DNA from 3 places in the Pseudarthrobacter sp. Hb11 genome. Region 2 is predicted to be linked to each of the others. Evidence: predicted binding sites of a transcription regulator. Region 2 holds the regulator's gene; each other region holds the start of a gene.
The links. The regulator LexA, encoded in region 2, represses DNA repair genes until DNA is damaged. The targets are predictions, from matches to a motif close to TCGAACANNTGTTCGA.
Positions count from the first base shown of each region.

Region 1 (7,009 bases), on a different contig from region 2:
GAACATGTCGGCCTGGGTCATCAGCACCACGGCCCTGTCGTTGCGGCGGGCGGCGTCGGCGAACGTGTCACGGATCTGGTCCAGGACGGCGTCCGTGCGGTGCTCCACTTCGGCCTGCTGCTCGGGGGTGACGGCGGTTTCGCCTAGGCCGCTCCACGGCAGGAGCGAGTTGTTGCTGCCCTGGACGTTCACCACGGAGAAAGCCACGCGGTTCTGCGTAAACTGGACGTTTTCCGGGAGCCCCAGCTCCTTTTGGGACTTGACCGGCATCGTGGCGCCGAGGGTCTTGCCAGGCTGGTTGAAGAACACTTCCCTCAGCTTGTCCAGCCGTTCCAGCGGGTTGTAGGCACCGTTGTTGGTGCGGTGGCAGTCCACCCACTCGTTGTCGCCCGGCGTAAAAATCAAGGGGTGCTTGAAGGTGTCGAACTGCTGCCGGATCGACGCAAAGTATTCGTCTGAGCAGACGGATGATCCGTTCTTGATGTCGCCCACGTGGGCCACGAAATCAAGGCCGCTGTCCGTATTGATGTCCGTGATCCGGGCGGGGAACTTGGCGATTTCGGCGTCACCGTAAGGGATGTCGCCGATGACGCCGAAGCTGAATGCGTCCTTGGTGGGCGCGGTGTCCGCAGCGTTGGCGGGTTGGGACGCAACAAGACTGAGCGCGAGGAGGGCCGCCGTCGTCGTTGTTGCCGTAAGGGTTTTCGAAGTCATGGTGTTGCCTGTCTGCTACCGGGTGGCTACTGCGTGCGGGATGCGAGGAATTGCTGCAGCGCCTCGAGGTCATCGGTGTTGATGTGGTCCACGCCGGCGTCGAAGAGCTCGTTCCAGATGGCCTCGCGGGCGGGGCCGGCCTGGTCCGGGGTGGCCCAGAAGCGGACGCGGTAACCTTCAGCGTGGGCGGCGGCAACGTAGGCGTGCAGCTTGGCGCGCTCGGCCTCGGGCATAGGTCCGACGCCCTGCCAGGTGAAGAGCTTGGTCCAGTTGTCGCTGACCAGCGGCATCAGGCCGGCAGGCTTGCCGGCGGTCAGGTCGGCGGAGCGGCCGTCATAGAACGAGAACCGCTTCTCCTGCGCCTGCATCGTGGCCAGCGGGCGGTTGCCGCTGATGACCGCGGTGACGGGGCCGGTCTTGGTTTTGCCCTGGCTGTAGCGGCTCATGATGTCGCGGTGCTCGGCCAGTTCCTGCTCAATGGCGGCGTAGGTGGCTTCGCCGTCGCTCTTGATGTCGATCAGGAGCTGCAGGCTGCCGTCCCATCCGGGGTACACACTGTGGCCCTGCTGGCCGCGGACCAGGTCTTGCAGCGGTTCCAGGTAGAGGCTTTCGAGCGTGACGCCGGGCTGGACGTCCTCGAGGTCGTGGGCCACGAGGAGTTCTCCGTCAACCAGCCAGACATCGGCTTCCACGCTGGTGAAGCCGTGTTCCAGGGCGTCGAACAGCGGGCGGTCGTGCTCGTAATCGTTGTGGGCGTGCGCTGCGGCGAGGGGCTGCCCGAGGGTTACGGGAGACGGGCTGGATGCCTGGGTAACGGTGGAGGGGGCTGCGGCCGTTCCGGTCAGGGAGGTCAGGGCAACGAGGGCGGCGATGGTGCTTTTCACGAACACGAAGTACTCCTTGGTACAACTCATGGGGATTCACTGGCCGGCCTTGGGGGTGCGGGCCAGTGGGTGCGTGAAAAGCTTTGTCGCCGCGCAATAACGCAGGAGGGCCCCATGGTTGCGGGACGGTTAACAGGAGGAGTCCGGCGCCGGCATCAGTTCCAGCTCCTGAACGAATGGGACTAATGGCCAAAACCGGTTGCCACTGCCCGCCAAATGGTGTTTGGCGGCCGGAGCGGTGGTTGAGCTTATCGAACCGGCGGTTGAGCTGCTTGAGATCGCTTTTCGACCGGAATGTCGGACCCCCTTGCCATGATGAATCCATGGGCAAAGCGGCGGTGGCGAAGGCGTTTGAGGACATCAAGGCCGCTCTTGCCGTGCTTCATGCCGAGGTTGACGGAGCCGGCTTCGGGGCAGTTGATGAAGCTGATCCGTTGGCCGCGCTGGCGGATGGCTGCCTGGACATCCTTGCCGGCGCCGCAGTTGTCGAGGCCGGGATCGCGGGTCTGAAGGCCCGGGCTGCCGTCGCGTATTCGGATACTGTCTACGCTGTCGCGCCGGTGGACGCGCCGGTGCAGGCCCAGGAGATGGCGGTCGCCGCCGAAATCGGCAGCCTCCTAGCCCTCAGCGGCAGGGCCGCGGGCGCCTTCCTGGCCGCATCCCACGCCCTGGTCACCACGCTGCCGCTGACCTTGACCGCCCTCCAAGCAGGGACGATCTCCTGGCGGCATGCCCAGGTCATGGTCGAAGAAACCGCCACCCTCAACCCCGCCGGCGCGTCGGCCCTTGAGACCCACTTCCTGGGCCCGGACGCGCTGCAACCTGCCGCGGCGGCCAAGCTCGGAGAAATACCGGCGTACCGGTTCAAAGCCAAAGCCCGCGCCTGGCGGGAACGCCACCACGCCGAGTCCATTGAAAAGCGCCACGCCAAGAGTGTGGCGGACCGGCGAGTGGAGTACCGGCCGGACAAGGACGGGATGGCATGGGTCTCGCTGTACCTGCCCGCGGACACCGCCTGCGCCATCTGGAACCGCTCCACCGCCCTCGCCCGCGGACTCCAAGGCCCCTATGAGCCCCGGACGCTCACACAACTACGGCTCGACACCGCCGCCGGCCTGCTCCTCAACGCTCCCGCTGCGGGCAGCTTCGGCAACGGGCACCACAGTCTCGAGGTTGGAAAGGTCCCTGCACCTAAGGTTGATGCGCTCGTCACCGTCCCGGTGTTCGCGCTGCTCGGCGTCACCGACGAACCAGCCACACTGGACGGCTACGGCCCGATCCCGGCATCCATGGCCCGCAAACTCGTCGCTGATGGCGCCAGCTCGTTCTACCGGGTCCTCATCGACCCCCGCGATGGCGCACCACTGGAAATCGGCCGCACCAGCTACCGCCTCACCAAACCCATGAAAAGGACACTGCAGCTCAGGGACGGCAAATGCACCTTCCCCGGCTGCAGCAACCCATCCCTCGACAACGACGCCGACCACCTCACCGCCTGGCAACACGGCGGAACCACCGGCATCAGCAACCTCGCCCAACTCTGTCCGAAACACCACCACCTCAAACACGCCACTGGCTGGAGACCAACCCCGGCAACCAAGGACCAACCGCCAGGATGGACCTCACCTACCGGCAGACACTACAAAGCCGAACATCACGACCGGGAACCACCCCGCTGGCCCGACATACTGCAAACGCTGTCCGATGATCCCCCTCGCGACCCTCCGGACTTTGTCTACATCGGAGTGTCCCCGGGGGAAGACGACCTGGAGAGGTTCCTTCACGCCACCGGCTGAACTGTGCGCACCGGGCGCCTTGAACGAGCCAGTCCTTGGGGTTGGACCAGTTCTCCGGCAGGGCATGAAGGTCACCCGCCTGGGCCAGGCCGCGGGTACGTCCCCGTGGACTGTCCCGGACGACTTTGAGCTCCCGGCGCTAAGCGGACTGCAAAGCAAGGCTATCCGCAAGATGACATGGGGTTTCCAGGCCCCTGTTCCCTAGACTGGCTACGGAACGCTAAATCACAGATACCAGCAAAAGGAGCACGGTATGAGCGGAGTAGTTGTTGTAGGTGTTGATGGCAGCGAGTCGGCCAGGAAAGCCGCGGAAGCCGCAAAGGACCTGGCCACGTCGCTGGGAGCGTCGCTCCACGTGGTGACCGCGTTTGAGACCGAAAGCGCCGAGACTTTCGGCGTCGGGTCGGACAAGGTGCGGATCTCCAACGCCGACAGCGCCGAAAGAGTCGCCAATTGGCTGGCCTCGAACACGGGGCCGGGCTTGGAGATCACCCACTCCGCTGCCCGCGGCAAGCCCGCTGATGCCCTGATCAAGGAAGCCATGCGCCTGGACGCCCGGCTGATCGTGGTGGGTAACCGCAGGATGCGCGGGATCGGCCGCCTCCTGGGCAGCGTCGCCAACAGCGTGGCGCACAACGCCCCCTGTGATGTCTACATCGCCAACACCTACGACGACTAGCAGCTAAGCCAAGCAGCGGGCGACGCCGGGACTTCCCGCCGTCGCCCGCTTGCGTTTGCGGGCAAGAAGGTGCGGGCCACCTGGATCATTGGTATTGCTCCCCCGGTATTCCTTCGGGAGCCAGGCGCCCAACACGGCCAGCGCACTGATCCAGGTTGTTGCCTGCCGTTTCCGGCCCGCACCGTCAGTACTGTCCGCTAGCTCGACACGTCCCTTTCGATCTCTTCGGCGAGGTCGTCCACGGCCTCGGGACGCAGGTTGATGCCGGCTTCGTCGAACCGTTCCTCAAGCACGTGGCTCACGTCGTCCTGGACGTGGCCCAGGCGGATCTCGTCTTTGACGTCTTCCGCAATGCTTTCCGCAGTCTCCACGCCGTCAACCTCCCCCACGCTGTCATCATCATCAAAAGGGGCACGGGCGATATCAGCTGAGTCAGTCATACCTCATCGTTGCCCGTTGCCGGCGTGCGGTCAACCACGGACCATCAGCGCCCGAAGGCGAGCGACTGCGCAACGGTGACCGTGATCAGGACAAGGAAAGTGACCCCAACCGCCCACGCTTCCAGCCGCAGCCTGGTTCGAGGTTGAGGCCCGTTACGCCGCAATTTCCACTTGTACATAGTCCTCCTTGAGGAACATCCGCCGTTCCTGCCAGCCGTCGAGTACAACCCAGATGATGGAGCCGTCAGGCGTCGAGTCATCAACAAAACCCGTGCCGATGTGCAGCCCGTGCTGCGAAAGCCGCACCGGCTGCCCCATCAACAGGGCGTTCCACGACACCCGGCGCCACTGCTGGCCCTTTGCCTTCATGGCTTTACCGCAGGATGACCGTGCGGTTGCCCAGCAGCAGGATCCGCCCCTCGCAGTGCCAGCGGACAGCGTTGCGCAGCGCGACGCACTCGGCATCCCGGCCCGCCGCCACCAGGTCATCGGCGGTGTACGTGTGGTCCACCTCGATAACCTGCTGCGAGATGATCGGGCCCTCGTCCAGTTCGGCGTTCACGTAGTGCGCGGTGGCACCGACGGTTTTCACTCCCCGCTCGTAGGCCTGGTGGTACGGCTTGGCACCCTTGAAGCTGGGCAGGAATGAGTGGTGGATGTTAATGGTCCGGCCCGCGAGCTTGGCCGAGAGCTCGTCGCTGAGCACCTGCATGTAGCGGGCCAGGACCACGAGTTCCACGTCGAGTTCGTCCACGAGCTCCAGAAGCCGGGCTTCAGCGTCGGCCTTGGTGTCCTTGGTGACCGGCACGTGGAAGAACGGGATGCCGTCCCACTCCACCAGGCTCGCCTGGTCGCGGTGGTTGGAGACGACGGCGACGATCTCCACCGGGATATCGCCCGTCCGTGCCTGGAACAGCAGGTCGTTCAGGCAGTGGCCCATCTTGGACACCATCACCAGCACCCGGCGTTTCCGGCCCTGCGGCTCCAGCTGCCAGTTCATCTGCCACTGCTCTGCCAGTGGCGTGAAGTCCCGGCGCAGGTCCTCGGTGCTGAGTGGCTCCTGCCCGGTGGGAGACACTGACGACCCGGAGGAGAAGTGCACGCGCATAAAGAAATGCCCGTGCGCCTTGTCGCCGTACTGCTTGATGTCGATGATGTCGCAGCCGTGCTCCAGCAGGAATGCCGACACCGCGTGGATGATGCCCGGCGACTCTGCACAGTCAACAGTCAGGACATGCTCGACGGCGGCGGCCGGCTCCGCCGTCGTCGCACCTCGTCCAGGGGCGGTTACAGGCGCATCCAGTGCCGTGCTCACTTCTTCGCCCCGTCAAAGTCACGCCCGATGGCCGACGCCTCAGTGTCCATGTCCTGCGCCAGCTCCGACTGGAACCGCGCGAAACGGGCCACGTGGGCAGGACGGCGGCGCAGCACGAGCCAGGCGGCGCCGAGCACCAGGAACCACACCGGGGTGACCAGCAGCGCCATCAGGGTGTCAGGCTGCGTGGTCAGTGCCCACAGGACGAAGGCGAAGAACGCGAACACCGCCCACACCATGGGAATCCCGCCGGGCATCCGGTACTTGGACGCCGCGTGCAGGTGCGGGCGCCGGCGTCGGAATGCCAGGTAGCTGGCCAGGATGATGGACCAGACGAACACGAAGCAGACGGCGGACACGGTGGTCACCATTTCGAAGGCCTTGCCGATGTCCTGGCCCGCGTACATCAGGATGACGCCGGAGAGCAGCAGCACGCAGGAGAGGAACAGGGCGTTCTGCGGCACCTTGCGGTTGGACAGGTTGCGGAAGACCGACGGCGCGTCCCCCTCCTGCGCCAGCCCGTAGACCATGCGGGACGTGGAGTAGATGCCGGAGTTGGCCGAGGACATGGCCGAGCTGAGCACCACCAGGTTCACCACGGTGGCCGCGGCACCGAGGCCTGCCAGGGAGAACATCGCGATGAACGGGCTGTGGCCGGCCTGGAACTGGGTCCACGGGGTGACGGCCATCAGGATGATGAGGGCGCCCACGTAGAAAAGCAGCACGCGGATGGGGATGGAGTTGATTGCCTTGGGCAGGTTCTTCTCCGGGTCCTTCGCCTCAGCAGCCGTGGTGCCCACCAGTTCAATGCCCACAAACGCGAACACCGCGATCTGGAAGCCGGCAACAAAACCCATGAACTCGTTCGGGAACATCCCGCCATGGCTCCACAGGTTCGAGAAGGTGGCAGGGCCGGCGTCGGACTGGAAGCCCGTGAAGATCATGAACATGCCCACGATGATCAGCGCCGCGATGGCGATGATCTTGATCAGCGCGAACCAGAACTCGGTCTCGCCGAACGCCTTCACCGTCACCAGGTTCAGGAGCAGGAGGATGGCCACGGTGGCCAAGCCCGGGATCCACAGCGGAAGCCCCGGCCAGAGTTCCTTTGAATAACCGGCGATGGCGATGACGTCCGCGATGCCCGTGATGACCCAGCAGAACCAGTAGGTCCAGCCGGT
Region 1 covers NZ_JBWZCM010000003.1:78,858-85,866, forward strand. The annotation lists gene AC50X7_RS07000 (hypothetical protein) at 1-714, opposite strand, end outside; gene AC50X7_RS07005 (phosphatidylinositol-specific phospholipase C/glycerophosphodiester phosphodiesterase family protein) at 741-1,604, opposite strand; gene AC50X7_RS07010 (HNH endonuclease signature motif containing protein) at 1,922-3,394, shown strand; gene AC50X7_RS07015 (universal stress protein) at 3,648-4,073, shown strand; gene AC50X7_RS07020 (hypothetical protein) at 4,271-4,513, opposite strand; gene AC50X7_RS07025 (hypothetical protein) at 4,667-4,882, opposite strand; gene purU (formyltetrahydrofolate deformylase) at 4,887-5,816, opposite strand; gene cycA (D-serine/D-alanine/glycine transporter) at 5,825-7,009, opposite strand, start outside.
Region 1: the regulator LexA is predicted to act here: its motif matches at 1,850-1,865, upstream of AC50X7_RS07010 (HNH endonuclease signature motif containing protein).

Region 2 (7,009 bases):
CGCGATGTGGCCGCCACCGCCGTCCGCTATTCAGCCCGGCGCGACAAACCAGGAGAACCGCATGACCGCAGGCCGTCAGCCCAGCGCGAATACTTCCCCAAGCACCACCCATCGGCACTATTCTGGAGTTGCCGAATCTTCAAAGGAGACCATGACCAGCCAGCCCAACACCGGATCCGATCCAGCCGCCCAGGACATGAGCCCTGAGGAAATCCAGGCCGTGATCGACCGGATTCTTTCCAAGGACGTACCGGCCAAATCCGTCAGCACGCCAGGTGATGCAAGCCGCGGCGACGGAAGGGCCGTACTGGGCAAAGCCCAGGCCATATCCCGCCTGGATGAAGAACACACAACGTACGACGGCGACCAGCAGGATCTTGAGGAACGCCGTGCCCTGCGGCGCACGGCAGGCCTTTCCACCGAACTGGAAGATGTCACCGAAGTTGAGTACCGCCAGCTCCGTCTGGAGCGCGTAGTCCTCGCCGGTATCTGGTCGGAGGGAACCCTTGCCGACGCGGAAAACTCGCTGCGGGAGCTTGCCGCCTTGGCCGAAACAGCCGGGTCGGAGGTTCTGGACGGACTTGTGCAGCGCCGTGACAAGCCGGACCCGGGCACCTTCCTGGGCTCAGGCAAAGCGCTGGAACTGAAGGACATCGTGATGTCCACCGGCGCGGACACCGTTGTGGTGGACGCTGAGTTGGCGCCGTCCCAGCGCCGTGGCCTTGAGGACATCGTTAAGGTCAAGGTCATTGACCGGACAGGGCTGATCCTGGACATCTTCGCCCAGCATGCGAAGAGCCGGGAAGGCAAGGCGCAGGTGGAGCTCGCACAGCTCGAGTACCTCCTGCCACGCCTCCGCGGCTGGGGCGAGTCGATGTCCCGCCAGGCCGGTGGCCAGGTGGGTGGCGCAGCGGCCGGTATGGGCTCGCGAGGTCCCGGTGAGACGAAGATCGAACTGGACCGCCGGAGGATCCGTACCCGCATGGCCAAGCTTCGGCGCGAAATCGCCGCGATGAAGCCTGCACGGGAGACGAAACGCGCCAACCGCCGTCGCAATGAGGTGCCCTCGGTGGCAATCGCCGGGTACACCAACGCCGGCAAATCCTCACTGCTGAACCGCCTCACGGACGCCGGGGTGCTCGTGGAGAACGCACTGTTCGCCACGCTGGATCCCACGGTGCGCAAAGCAGAAACGGCCGACGGGCTGGGATATACGCTGGCCGATACCGTCGGATTTGTCCGCTCCCTGCCCACCCAGCTGGTTGAGGCGTTCCGGTCTACCCTTGAGGAGGTTGCCGATTCCGACTTGATCCTTCACGTCGTGGACGCCTCACACCCGGACCCCGAGGGCCAGATAACTGCAGTCCGCAAGGTCTTCAGCGAGGTGGACGCACGCAAGGTTCCGGAAATCATTGTCCTCAACAAGGCCGACGCCGCAGATCCTTTTGTGGTGGAACGGTTGAAGCAGCGCGAACCGCGCCACGTGGTGGTGTCGGCCCGCACGGGGGAGGGTATCCCCGAGTTGCTGAAGGCGATCAGCGAGTCCATTCCGCGTCCGTCGGTCAAGCTGGAGCTGCTCATCCCCTACGACCGTGGGGACCTGATGAGCAAGCTGCACGACTCCGACGCCGAGATCATCAGCGTTGACCATGATGAAGCCGGTACCCGGGCAGTTGTTAAAGTCCGGGAAGGCCTCGCGGCTGAACTGGAACCATTCGTCAGCAATGACTGACCTCGTGGCTGACGAAGCCACAGGCGCGGCCGGCGAGCAGTTCGTCATCGAGCTGCTCGACCGCGCCGTTGCCGGCATGGGCGGGCAAAGCCGGAGTGGGCAACGTGAAATGGCCAGGCAGGTGGCCCGGGCAATCGAAACCGGCGACCACCTGCTGGTCCAGGCGGGGACGGGTACGGGCAAGTCCCTGGCGTACCTGATACCCCTGATAGCCCACGCCCTGGAGAGCGACAAGCCGGCCCTGGTGTCCACCGCAACGCTTGCCCTGCAAACGCAGATTGTAGGCCGGGACATACCCCGGCTCCTGAAAACCATCACTCCGGCGCTGGACCGGCCGGTAAAAGTGGCCCTGGTCAAAGGGCGGTCCAATTACGTCTGCGTGCATAAACTCGAAGGCGGGTTTCCCTCCGAGGAGCCCGCGGAGGGCCAGCTGTTTTCCCTGGGGGAGGACACCAGCGTCCCGCACTTCGCCGCGGCTGTGGGCGGTCCAGCCTCCCAGCTGGGCAAGGAAGTGGTCCGCTTGCGGGAGTGGGCGGAGAAAACCACCACCGGCGACCGCGATGAGCTCCTGCCCGGCGTCACCGATCGGGCCTGGCGGCAGGTCTCCGTCACGTCCATGGAATGCCTGGGCGCCCAGAAGTGCCCCATGGCCGCAGAGTGCTTCAGCGAGCTCGCACGGCAGGACGCCGCCGAAGCCGATGTTGTGGTCACCAACCACGCCATGCTCGCCGTCAGCGCCTTTGAAGGCCTGGCCGTGCTGCCCGAGTACGACGTCGTGGTGGTTGACGAGGCCCACGAACTCCAGGACCGGGTCACCGGCGCCGTCTCCGGACAGCTCTCGGTGGCCATGGTCCACGCCGCTGCCGCTGGCGCCCGCAAGCACACCGCCATCACGGTGGACGCGCTCAACGCCGCCGCCGCAAACCTCGAGCTGGCCCTCGCGGGAGTTCCAAACGGGTTGCTCCCCAATGGCCTGAACGACGAGCAGCTGGACTGCGTGGACCAGCTGCGCGAGGCCTGCCGGGCAGCACTGTCTGACTCCAAGGGGGACAGCAGCACCACTGCCGACGGCGGGCGGCAACTCGCGCGCTCCCGGCTGATGCTCATCCTGGAACTGTGCGAACGGCTCCTCGCCGCCCGTGAGAACCGGGAAGTGGTGTGGTTTTCCCGCGCCAGTTCCTTTGACCCGCAGCAGGGATACTCGCAGCCCGACGAGACAGCGCCCGCGCTGATCAACATCGCTCCGCTGTCCGTAGCCGGGCGGCTGCGTGAGGGCCTGTTCACAGGTCATACGGTGGTGCTGACCTCCGCCACCCTCGCGATCGGCTCAGCCTTTGAGCCCGCCGCAGGCGGACTCGGGCTGGTGGGAGAAGGCGCCCCCAGCTGGACCGGTATCGATGTTGGATCCCCCTTTGACTACCCCAAGCAGGGAATCCTGTACGTGGCCGGGCACCTGCCCAAGCCGGGCAGGGGGGCATCCCCCGAATCGCTCGCCGAGCTGGAGGCCCTGATCAGAGCCTCCAACGGCGGCGCACTATGCCTGTTTTCGTCCCGGCGCGCGGCAGAAGAAGCAGCCGATGCACTGCGGCCCAAGTTGGATATGACCATCCTGTGCCAGGGCGACTCCACCATGACGGCCCTGGTGAAGCAGTTTGCCGACGAGCCCGACACCTGCCTGTTCGGCACAATGTCGCTGTGGCAGGGGGTGGACGTTCCCGGGGGCTCCTGCCGCCTGGTGGTCATCGACCGGATTCCCTTCCCCCGGCCCGACGATCCACTGATGACCGCCCGGTCCCGCGCCGTGGCGCAGGCCGGCGGCAACGGCTTTATGTCAGTCTCGGCCACCCACGCTGCAATCCGGCTTGCCCAGGGTGCGGGCCGGTTGATCCGGTCCACCGGGGACAAGGGTGTGGTGGCAGTGCTGGATTCCCGGCTGGCCACCGAGCGATACGCCGGATTCCTTCGCGGTGCGCTGCCGCCGTTCTGGTCCACAACGGACAGGAAGACGGCGGTCGCGGCGCTGGAGAGGCTGGCAAAGGAGAAGGTGTGAGCAGGCGCCGCAGCCCGCGGCTTAGAGCGAGCGGAGCACCGACACAACCTTGCCCATGATGGTGGCGTGGTCGCCAAGGATGGGCTCGTACTGGGTGTTTTGGGGGAGCAGCCAAGTGTGGCCGTCGCGCTGGCGGAAAGTCTTCACAGTGGCTTCGTCGTCCAGCAGCGCCGCGACGATGTCTCCGTTGGCGGCGTCTGCCTGGCGGCGGACCACCACCCAGTCGCCGTCGCAGATGGCGGCGTCCACCATGGAATCGCCGGCAACCTTGAGCATAAACAGTTCTCCCTGGCCCACGAGTTGGCGGGGGAGCGGCATCACGTCCTCCACCACCTGGTCCGCCAGGATGGGACCGCCGGCAGCGATCCGGCCCACGAGGGGAACCATGGCAGTGTCCATGGCGGTGGGAAGCACGGTAACGGTGCCGCCGCCGGGCAGGAGAGGAGCCGGCTCGGCCGCCTGCTTGGGAGAACCGCCGTCCAGCGTGAGGGGCATCAACACCTCCATGGCACGCGGCCGCTTGGGATCGCGCCGGAGGTAGCCAAGCTTTTCCAGCTGTGACAGCTGGTGGGTGACGCTGGACAGGCTTGCCAGGCCAACGGTGTCACCAATCTCCCGCATCGACGGCGGGTACCCGTTGTCATTGACCGAGCGCTGGATGGTCTCGAGGATCTTTTTCTGCCGTGGCGTCAGGCCCTTGGCGGTCTTCTTCGGTTGGGAGGTTGCCCTTCCCCCGGCGGCTGCTGCTGCCATATTCGCCAATGCCTTTCGGTTGCCCCGGGCTCCTGTGGCCCGGACCTGAAGTACACGCCGTAAATTGTCAGACCCTGCTGATCAACTTCAGAGTGGTTGTTCTTTCCTTCAAAGCTAGGCCAGCCACATTGCTTTTTCAAACATTTGTTCTAGCGAGTCTCGACATTGTTCGTTGATAAGTGCTAAAACAGTAGGAGCAAAGTTCGAACATTTGTTCTACTCCGAACGCGGACATTCGAAGACTCGGACCAAGAGTCGCCGGGGCTGCGGATCCGGAGGGGGAACATCGGGCAGCACAGTACGGTCCAGGAGGGCTAAGTCATGTCAGCTACATCTGCTTCGCAGGATTCATTTTCGGTGCACCACCTTATGTCCGGGCCGGACCAGCGGCCGGCGGAGCGTCCTACGCCCCTCCCGCCCCTGCGCCTGACGCGTCGCGGAAAGATCGTCCTGATCGGGATTCCCCTGGTCCTGCTGGCGGCCCTGCTGCTTTCCCTGGCCGGTTTCTTCAACTCGCCGGCAAGGGCCTCCGAATCGGCGACGGACCTGGCAGTTACCCCAACCGTTACCGTTACCGTGCAGGCGGGCGAATCCCTGTGGGCCATTGCCGGAAGCGTCGCCCCGCAGCGGGACGCGCGCGACGTCGTGGCTGACATCGTCCAGCTGAACAACCTGACCGGCGGTGCGGTCCTTCCTGGCCAGCAGTTGTACGTCCCCTCCCGGTAGTGGCCGGCGTCCCAGGAAGCGGTCACATTTTCCGGCGCCCGGCGCGGGCACTAAACTGTTCAGGTGAATGACCAGCTAGAGCGCCTCAACCGGCTACCCCTCCGCAGCAACCTCCGTGGGCTTACCCCTTATGGTGCGCCCCAGCTGGAAGTCCCCATCCTCCTTAACGTCAACGAGAACACCCATGGTGTCCCGGAGAACGTTAGGGCCGCCATCAGTACGGCAGTGACGGAAGCCGCTGCCGGTCTCCACCGGTACCCGGACCGCGAGTTCACGGAGCTGCGCAGGGCCCTTGCGGAATACTTGGGGCATGGGCTCGATGAGTCGAATGTGTGGGCGGCCAACGGGTCCAACGAAGTGCTCCAGCAGATTCTCCAGGCTTTTGGTGGCCCAGGCCGCACGGCACTGGGCTTCCCTCCCACGTACTCCATGTACCCGTTGCTGGCCAGTGGTACGGACACCGAATACGTCGTGGGTGAACGCGCTGACGGCTACGGTCTGAGCGCAGAATCTGCAGCGCTCCAAGTGAAGGAACTGCAGCCCAGCATCGTTTTCCTCTGCTCGCCGAACAATCCCACGGGAACCGGCCTGGGGCTCGATGTGGTGGAAGCCGTCTACGAGGCCGGGCATGCCAGCCAGACCATTGTCATCGTTGACGAGGCGTACCACGAGTTCGCGCACGACGGAACCCCCAGCGCCCTGACCCTCCTTCCCGGCCGGGAGCGGTTGATCGTCTCGCGGACCATGAGCAAGGCGTTCGCCCTTGCCGGAGCGCGCCTGGGCTACATGGCCGCGGCTCCGGAAGTGACTGACGCACTGCGGCTGGTGCGGCTGCCGTACCACCTGTCCGCCGTAACGCAGGCAACTGCCCTCGCGGCCCTCCAGCACCGCAAGGCACTGCTGGCCGATGTTGAAGACATCAAAAGGCAGCGCGACCGGATTGTGGCTGAACTGGCCCGGATGGGCCTCAAGCCGGCGGCCTCCGATTCCAACTTTGTCTTCTTTGGCGGGCTGGAAAATCCCCGCGAGGTCTGGCAGAAACTGCTCGACGCCGGCGTCTTGATCCGCGACGTAGGGATCCCGGGCCATCTTCGGGTGACCGCAGGAACTGAGACGGAAACCACTACGTTCCTGACTTCCCTGGAAAGCATCCTTACCGGCCAGCGCAAGCTTCCGGCCTAGACTTGAAGCAGCGGCGCTGGACGCCCTGAACCATTCCTTCTTCCCAAAGGACACTTGACCATGAGTTCCACCGGATCCAACGCGGCCGCGGCCCGGACCGCACGCATGGAGCGTGCCACGAGTGAATCCTCCGTGCTCGTGGAGATCAACCTGGACGGCACCGGCATCTCGGACATCGACACGTCGGTGCCCTTCTACGACCACATGTTGACAGCGCTCTGCAAGCACTCGCTGATCGACCTGACCGTGAAAGCCACCGGGGACATCCACATCGACGTCCACCACACGGTGGAAGACGTTGCCATTACGTTCGGAGAAGTGCTGCGCACGGCCCTGGGAAACAAGGCAGGAATCCGCCGCTTCGGCGAAGCCACCGTACCCTTGGACGAGGCACTGGCCCACGCGGTGGTTGACGTGTCCGGCCGCCCTTACCTCGTTCACGGAGGTGAGCCCGCAGGCCAGGAGTACCACCTGATCGGCGGTCACTTCACAGGCTCGCTCACCCGCCACGTCTTTGAGGCGATAACCCTGCACGCAGGGATCTGCCTCCACATGAACGTCATCGC
Region 2 covers NZ_JBWZCM010000017.1:40,377-47,385, reverse strand. The annotation lists gene hflX (GTPase HflX) at 152-1,732, shown strand; gene AC50X7_RS17360 (ATP-dependent DNA helicase) at 1,725-3,782, shown strand; gene lexA (transcriptional repressor LexA) at 3,804-4,535, opposite strand; gene AC50X7_RS17350 (LysM peptidoglycan-binding domain-containing protein) at 4,905-5,261, shown strand; gene AC50X7_RS17345 (histidinol-phosphate transaminase) at 5,325-6,443, shown strand; gene hisB (imidazoleglycerol-phosphate dehydratase HisB) at 6,504-7,009, shown strand, end outside.

Region 3 (7,009 bases), on a different contig from region 2:
CCTCTTCTAAGCCGCGGCCAAAGCAGCCCCGGCCCGGCTGGCCGAGGGGCTAAACGCTGACGGATCCGGCGTCGTCCACTGCCCACGTGGGGTTGTAGGCCACTTCCCAGCGGAAGCCGTCAGGGTCTGCGAAGTACCCGCTGTAGCCGCCCCAGGGCTGGGTGATGGGCTCGGCGATAATGGTTGCTCCCGCTGCGGCAGCCTCTTCCAAGACCCGGTCAACATCCCCGGTACTGGGAAGGTTGTGGCTGAGGGTGATGCATGGGACCGGGCCGGGCTCGCTGACGCCGGCATCGGCCTGCATCTGGCGGACGTCCCACAGCGACAGGACCAGGCCGTGGTTCACCTGGATGAACACCACATCCCCAGGAAATTCGCGGTGGACTGGCCAGCCAAGGCCCTCAACATAGAAGGAGCGGGACGCCGGAACGCTGCGGACGCCTAGTGAAATGAAGTCGACTCTGGGCTGCATGGTTCGATACTGTCAGAGGATGGCAACAATTCAAGGGAACGATAGAGACGCACTGGCCGACAAGGAACAGCTCGCTGCCGTCCGGGTTGCCGTTGACGAGGTGGATGACCAGATTGTCACCCTCATTGCCCGCCGTGAACGGCTGATCAGGATCGCCGGAACCCTCAAGGGTGACGACGCCGAGGTCCGTGCCCCCGGCCGTGTGGAGCGGATTATCGAGCACGTCCGCTCGGCTGCTGTGAAGAAGGACATCGACCCGGACATCGTTGAGTCCACCTACCGGGCCATGATCTCAGGGTTCATCGAACTCGAACTCCGGGTCCACAAAGAAAACAGCTGAGCTTCTTCAGCCCAGCTGTTACAGGTTTTCCTCCACCGGAACGCCGGACTGGAAATCCCGGCCGTCCGCTTCGCTGAAGCCGGTCATCACGTGCCCTTTGCCGAGCCCGTTAATGGCTGCCAGCGGGAAATGGCCGGTGATGGTGTTGCCCGAGTGGGTGACCCCGGAAAGATCGTAGTTCTCCTCCGCGCTCTGTTCATGGTTGAACGAGAAGAAGGCGATCGCCTCCCCGTTCATGAACTCAATGCCCAGGCGCCGCTGTGATGAGTAGTCCGGGCTGGCAGCCACAAGCCCTACCACGTAGGCACCGGAACCGGGGATGTTGCCGTCTATGTCGAAAGTGGCCACGAGGGTGGAGTCCTGGGCTTTGATGCTGACCTGCTTGAGGAGTGCGTCATGGGTGCTCATGGCACAATCCTGCTCCCTGCCGATCGGTCCGTCCACCCCCGCCTAGGATTTGTGCCGCCGCTGGCTTAGACTTGAAGTATTCGAACACATATTCGAATGTGTCCTTATTTCTTGCTCTGTCAGGGAGGTGCCCATGGGGATGTTCAGCGAATCCGTGGACGTTGCCTGCAATCCGGAAGGCCAGCCGGTGAGCCTCCAATGGGCAGGGCGGCCCTATTCGGTCTGCGCCGAGCCAGTCCGATGGTACGAGCGCCGGCAGTGGTGGGCCGAGGAAAGCCGAGCGCCGCTGGGAACCGGTCCCGGACTGGTGGACCACGAGATCTGGCGGGTCCAGGTGCTTCCATCGGCTGCTTGTTCCGGCGCGTTCAATGACCAGGAAGAACCACTCACCCTTGACTTGACCCGCCATGTCCGGAGCGGCCGCTGGCGGCTCCTGCGGATCCATGACGCCCTGCGCCCGCGGACAGCATGAGCTTCACGCACCTCCACGTCTCCACCGCCTTCAGTGCCCACTATGGCGTTTCCTGGCCTGAGGAACTGGCCCAGGCCGCCGCTGCCGACGGCGCTACCGCGCTCGCCTGCACCGACCGTGACGGCCTGTACGGAACCGTCAAGCACCTGAAGGCGTGCATGGATGCGGGTATTGATCCCATAGTTGGGGTGGACCTGGCGGTTTATGACGACGACGGCGATCACCGCACCCAGCTGGCGGGCCGTGTGGTGGTGCTCGCCCGCGGCAACAACAACGGGGCCGGGTACCGTGCTCTGTGCCGGTTGGTGTCCGATGCCCATGCCCGCACCTCGGGGAAATCCGGGGGAACCGTGCCTGTGGCAGTCACCAGGGCGGAGCTTGCTTCCCGCACCCTTGATCCCCGGACCCTCAAACCCGTGCTGATGGTCCTGATCGGGCCGGATTCCGATGTTGGTCGTGCCATGGGCGGCCGCCGGTACCTGCGCCCGCGGACACTCTTCAAGCAATGGCTCGACGCCATGCCCGCCGGAACAGTGGTCACCGAGATCGTTTCGCAGCTCAGCGCCCCGGGGGCCCCGCTGAGCACCTCGCATGCCGTCCGGATGCTCAAGCTCGCGGAAGAACACAACATACCGGCAATCCTCAGCAACGCGGTGAGGTACTGCGCGGAGGACGGAGCCGCCACCGCCGACGTCCTGGATTCAGCCCGGACCCTCAAATCGCTGCCGGAGCTGGCCCAGGAGCCAATGCTCCAACCCAATGGCCAGGGCTGGCTCAAATCCGCCGCCCACATGCTGCAACTGGGCAAGGAAATCATCTCCGCCGCCGGATACGGTACAGCAGACCTTAAACAACTGATGGCACAAACGGAGGCGCTCGCCGATCTCTGCAGGATGGACCCCGTCACCGATATGGGCTGGAAACAGCCTGTGGTGCCGGAAGCTTCAGTCATCGGGATCAACCAGGATCCGCATCTTGAACTGGTGCAGCGCTGCCAGGCGGGAATCGGGAGGCGGTTCCCGGGTATTTCGGGAACCCGGGAAGAGGAAATGCGGTACCGGCTCGAGCACGAACTGGGCATTATCCAGAACCTGGGTTTTTCGTCCTACTTCCTTACAGTTGCCGAAGTTTCACGCATGATCCAGGACATGGGGGTGAGGGCGGCGGCCCGCGGATCTGGTGCATCAAGCCTCGTCAACTACCTGATCGACGTCAGCCAGGTAAATCCACTGCAGCATGACCTGATCTTCGAGCGCTTCCTTTCCCGGGACCGGGCCACCCTGCCTGATATCGACATCGACGTCGAAAGCGCCGAAAGGCATAACGTCTACCGCCGGATCTTCGAGCGCTTCGGCGCCGAGCGGGTCACGCTGATGAGTATGCAGAACGGCTACCGGGCAAGAGGCGCAGTCCGGGATGCCGGCTTGGCTTTGGGCATGGATGACGGCGACGTGGGGGACATCGCGAAACAGCTGTGGCGGTTTTCGGCCCGGAAATTCCGGGAGGCATTGCAGGAAAAGCCTGAACTGAGGGAATTTGCGGGCCGGGTGGAACAGCGCGATACCCACGGCAACCAGCAGTTGGACCTGCTGGTGGACCTGACGGAACGCCTTGACCGGTTGCCGCGGCATATCTCGATGCATCCCTGTGGTGTGATCCTGGGGGACGCAACCTTGCTGGACCGCACCCCGGTCCAGCCCAGCGGCCTGGGGCTGCCCATGAGCCAGTTCGATAAACACGATATGGATCCCATGGGCATGCTGAAGCTCGACGTCCTGGGTGTCAGGATGCAAAGCGCCATGGCGTTTGCGGTCCGAGAGGTCATCAGGATCCACTCGTCCAAAGAGGAAGTGGTGGCTGCAGGGAAACATGATGCAGGCCAGGACGGGTCCGGCCCGGATTACATCGCAGAAAACGGGCACATCGACCTCAACGCCATACCCCTGGATGATGAGGCCACCTTTGAACTAATCCGGAGCACACACACCCTGGGCTGCTTCCAGATTGAGTCACCCGGGCAGCGCGAACTGATCGGCAAGATGGCGCCGCGGGAGTTCAACGACCTCATCATCGACATTTCGCTTTTCCGGCCCGGGCCCATGAAATCGGACATGGTCCGGCCATTCCTGGAGCACCGGCATGGTTTTGCACCCGAGGTGTACCCCCACCCGGACCTGAAGCCCGTCCTGGCGGAAACCCACGGGGTGACCGTTTTCCATGAACAGATCCTGAAAACGTTCAACGTGATGACCGGCTGCGGCCTGGCCAAAGCCGATGAATTCCGTCGTGCCTTGGGCAACGAGGTCCTGGAACTGAATGTTGAGGAGTTCTTCCGCAGGGAAGCCCGGAAGAAAGGGTATTCCCCGGAAGTAGTGGACAACGTCTGGGGGACCCTGAAGGCCTTTGGCAGCTTCGGCTTCTGCAAAGCCCACGGAGCCGCTTTCGCCGTGCCCACCTACCAGTCCGCCTGGCTGAAGACGCATCACCCCGAAGCCTTCCTGGCCGGCCTCTGGGAACACGATCCCGGCATGTACCCCAAAAGACTGCTGGTGGCGGAAGCCAGAAGGCTGGGCATCCCCATCCTTCCCCTTGATATCAACCGCAGTAAGGGGGAGTACCGGGTGGAACGGGTCAGGCAGGGGCCCGATGCGGGAAAGCTGGGAATCAGGCTCAGCCTGAACGGTATTTACGGGCTGTCCGCCACTGAACTGAAAAGAATCGTGGCGGGCCAGCCGTATGACTCACTCGCAGACCTCCGCGCGCGCTCGCGGTTAAGCAAGCCAAGCATCAAACGTTTGGCCCAGCTGGGTGCTTTTGATTCCCTGCACCGTGAGGCCGGTGGGGTGGCCAACCGGGCAGACCTGGTCCAGCACCTGCAGCAGCTCCAAAGTGCGGGCAGCGGGCGGAAAGGGGTGGAGGTCCTTGAAGGGCAGCTGTCCCTGCCCCTGGGCGATGTGGAACTGCGCAACGTCAAGCCGGGGCTCCCGGAACCCAGTCTCATCGAAAACGTGCGGGCAGAGCTGGACCTGATGGCTGTGGACCTCAGCAGCCACCTCATGGACAGCCACCGGCCCATGCTGGACAGGCTGGGAGTCACCACCGCGGACAAGCTCCTGGGCCTGCGCAACGGGACGGAAGTCCTGGTGGCCGGAGTGCGGGTAGCCACCCAGACGCCCCCCATGCGTGGGGGCAGGAGGGTGGTGTTCATCAGCATTGACGACGGCACCGGTTGCATTGATTCAGTCTTCTTCCACGAGGCCCAGGAGAATGCCGGCCAGCTCCTGTTCGGAACCCGGCTGCTGCTGATCCGCGGCACTACCCGGAGGACGGGCCCGCGGGGAATCAGCCTCAGCGCAAGCATGGCCTGGGACCTCAGCCGCACCGAAACCCTGCCCTTCCCGGATTCGGAGACCAGTGCCCCTGACGGCCCGCATCCACTGGATGGAATCAGCAGGAGCCTGGCCATCACGGGATTCAACGGCTGAGCCTGCCGTGCGCCGCGTTGGTCGGCCCTTTGCTGAACCGATAGCATTGACGGTGGCTGGCTGTGGTCCCCGTACGCCACAAGCTATGAAGCCTTAACTTTGAATAGGAGACACCCGTGTCAGATGCCCAGCAGATCACCCTCCTCGTCGATGGCGAAGAGACCAAGGTGACTACCGGGACAACCGGTGCGGAACTCTTCTTTGAGCGCCGTGATGTTGTTGTTGCCCGCGTCAATGGCGAACTGAAGGACCTGGACCAGGAACTTCCGGAAGGCGCCAACGTCGAAGGCGTCACCATCGATTCCCCCGACGGACTGAACGTACTCCGCCACTCCACCGCCCACGTGATGGCCCAGGCCGTCCAGCAACTGCGCCCCGAAGCCAAGCTGGGCATTGGTCCTTACATCACCGACGGTTTCTACTTCGACTTTGACGTGGCCGAGCCCTTCACCCCCGAGGACCTCAAAACCCTCGAAAAGATGATGCTCAAAATCGTCAACCAGAACCAGAAGTTCGTCCGGCGTGTGGTCTCCGAGGACGAGGCGCGCGAAGCGATGAAGAACGAGCCCTACAAGCTCGAACTCCTTGGCAGGAAAAACGAGGCTGCCGAAGCCGGTGAGGGCGTTAACGTTGAAGTGGGCGCCGGTGACATCACCATTTACGACAATGTTGAGCGCAAGGAAGGGACCACCGTCTGGTGCGATCTCTGCCGCGGCCCGCACCTGCCCAACACCAAGCTGATTTCGAACGCCTTCGCCCTCACCCGCTCGTCCTCCGCCTACTGGCTGGGTAACCAGAAAAACCAGCAGCTGCAGCGGATCTACGGTACGGCCTGGCCCACCAAGGACGCACTCAAGGCCTACCAGGAACGTCTCGCTGAAGCGGAGCGGCGTGACCACCGCAAGCTCGGCGTCGAACTGGACCTGTTCTCCTTCCCCGACGAGCTTGGCTCCGGCCTGCCGGTGTTCCACCCCAAGGGCGGCATCATCCGCAAGGAGATGGAGGACTATTCGCGGCAGCGCCACGTCGAGGCGGGCTACGAGTTTGTCTACACGCCGCACATCACCAAGGGCCACCTGTACGAGGTCTCCGGACACCTGGACTGGTACAAGGAAGGCATGTTCCCGCCCATGCAGGTGGATGCGGAACTCAACGAGGACGGCACCGTGCGCAAGCCGGCCCAGGATTACTACCTGAAGCCCATGAACTGCCCCATGCACAACCTCATCTTCCGGTCCCGCGGCCGTTCCTACCGCGAGCTGCCCCTGCGCCTGTTTGAATTCGGCTCGGTCTACCGGTACGAGAAGTCCGGCGTGGTGCACGGCCTCACCCGTGTCCGCGGCATGACACAGGATGACGCCCACATCTACTGCACCCGCGAGCAGATGAAGGATGAACTCACCAAGACGTTGAACTTCGTCCTCGGCCTCCTCAAGGACTACGGGCTGAACGACTTCTATCTTGAGCTCTCCACCAAGGATCCCGAAAAGTACGTGGGAGACGACGCTGCCTGGGACGAAGCCACCAGGACCCTCGCCGAAGTGGCGCAGGAATCAGGGCTGGAGCTTGTTCCGGATCCGGGCGGAGCCGCGTTCTACGGCCCCAAGATTTCCGTGCAGGCAAAGGACGCCCTGGGCCGCACCTGGCAGATGTCCACCATCCAGCTGGACTTCAACCTGCCTGAGCGGTTCGAACTGGAATTCCAGGCCGCCGACGGCACCCGCCAGCGTCCCGTGATGATCCACCGTGCGCTGTTCGGCTCGATCGAACGGTTCATGGGCGTGCTCACCGAGCACTACGCCGGCGCTTTCCCCGCCTGGCTCGCCCCCGTC
Region 3 covers NZ_JBWZCM010000001.1:126,239-133,247, forward strand. The annotation lists gene AC50X7_RS00650 (SOS response-associated peptidase) at 1-10, shown strand, start outside; gene AC50X7_RS00655 (VOC family protein) at 50-472, opposite strand; gene AC50X7_RS00660 (chorismate mutase) at 492-812, shown strand; gene AC50X7_RS00665 (hypothetical protein) at 831-1,220, opposite strand; gene AC50X7_RS00670 (DUF6504 family protein) at 1,354-1,692, shown strand; gene AC50X7_RS00675 (DNA polymerase III subunit alpha) at 1,689-5,177, shown strand; gene thrS (threonine--tRNA ligase) at 5,294-7,009, shown strand, end outside.
Region 3: the regulator LexA is predicted to act here: its motif matches at 1,301-1,316, upstream of AC50X7_RS00670 (DUF6504 family protein).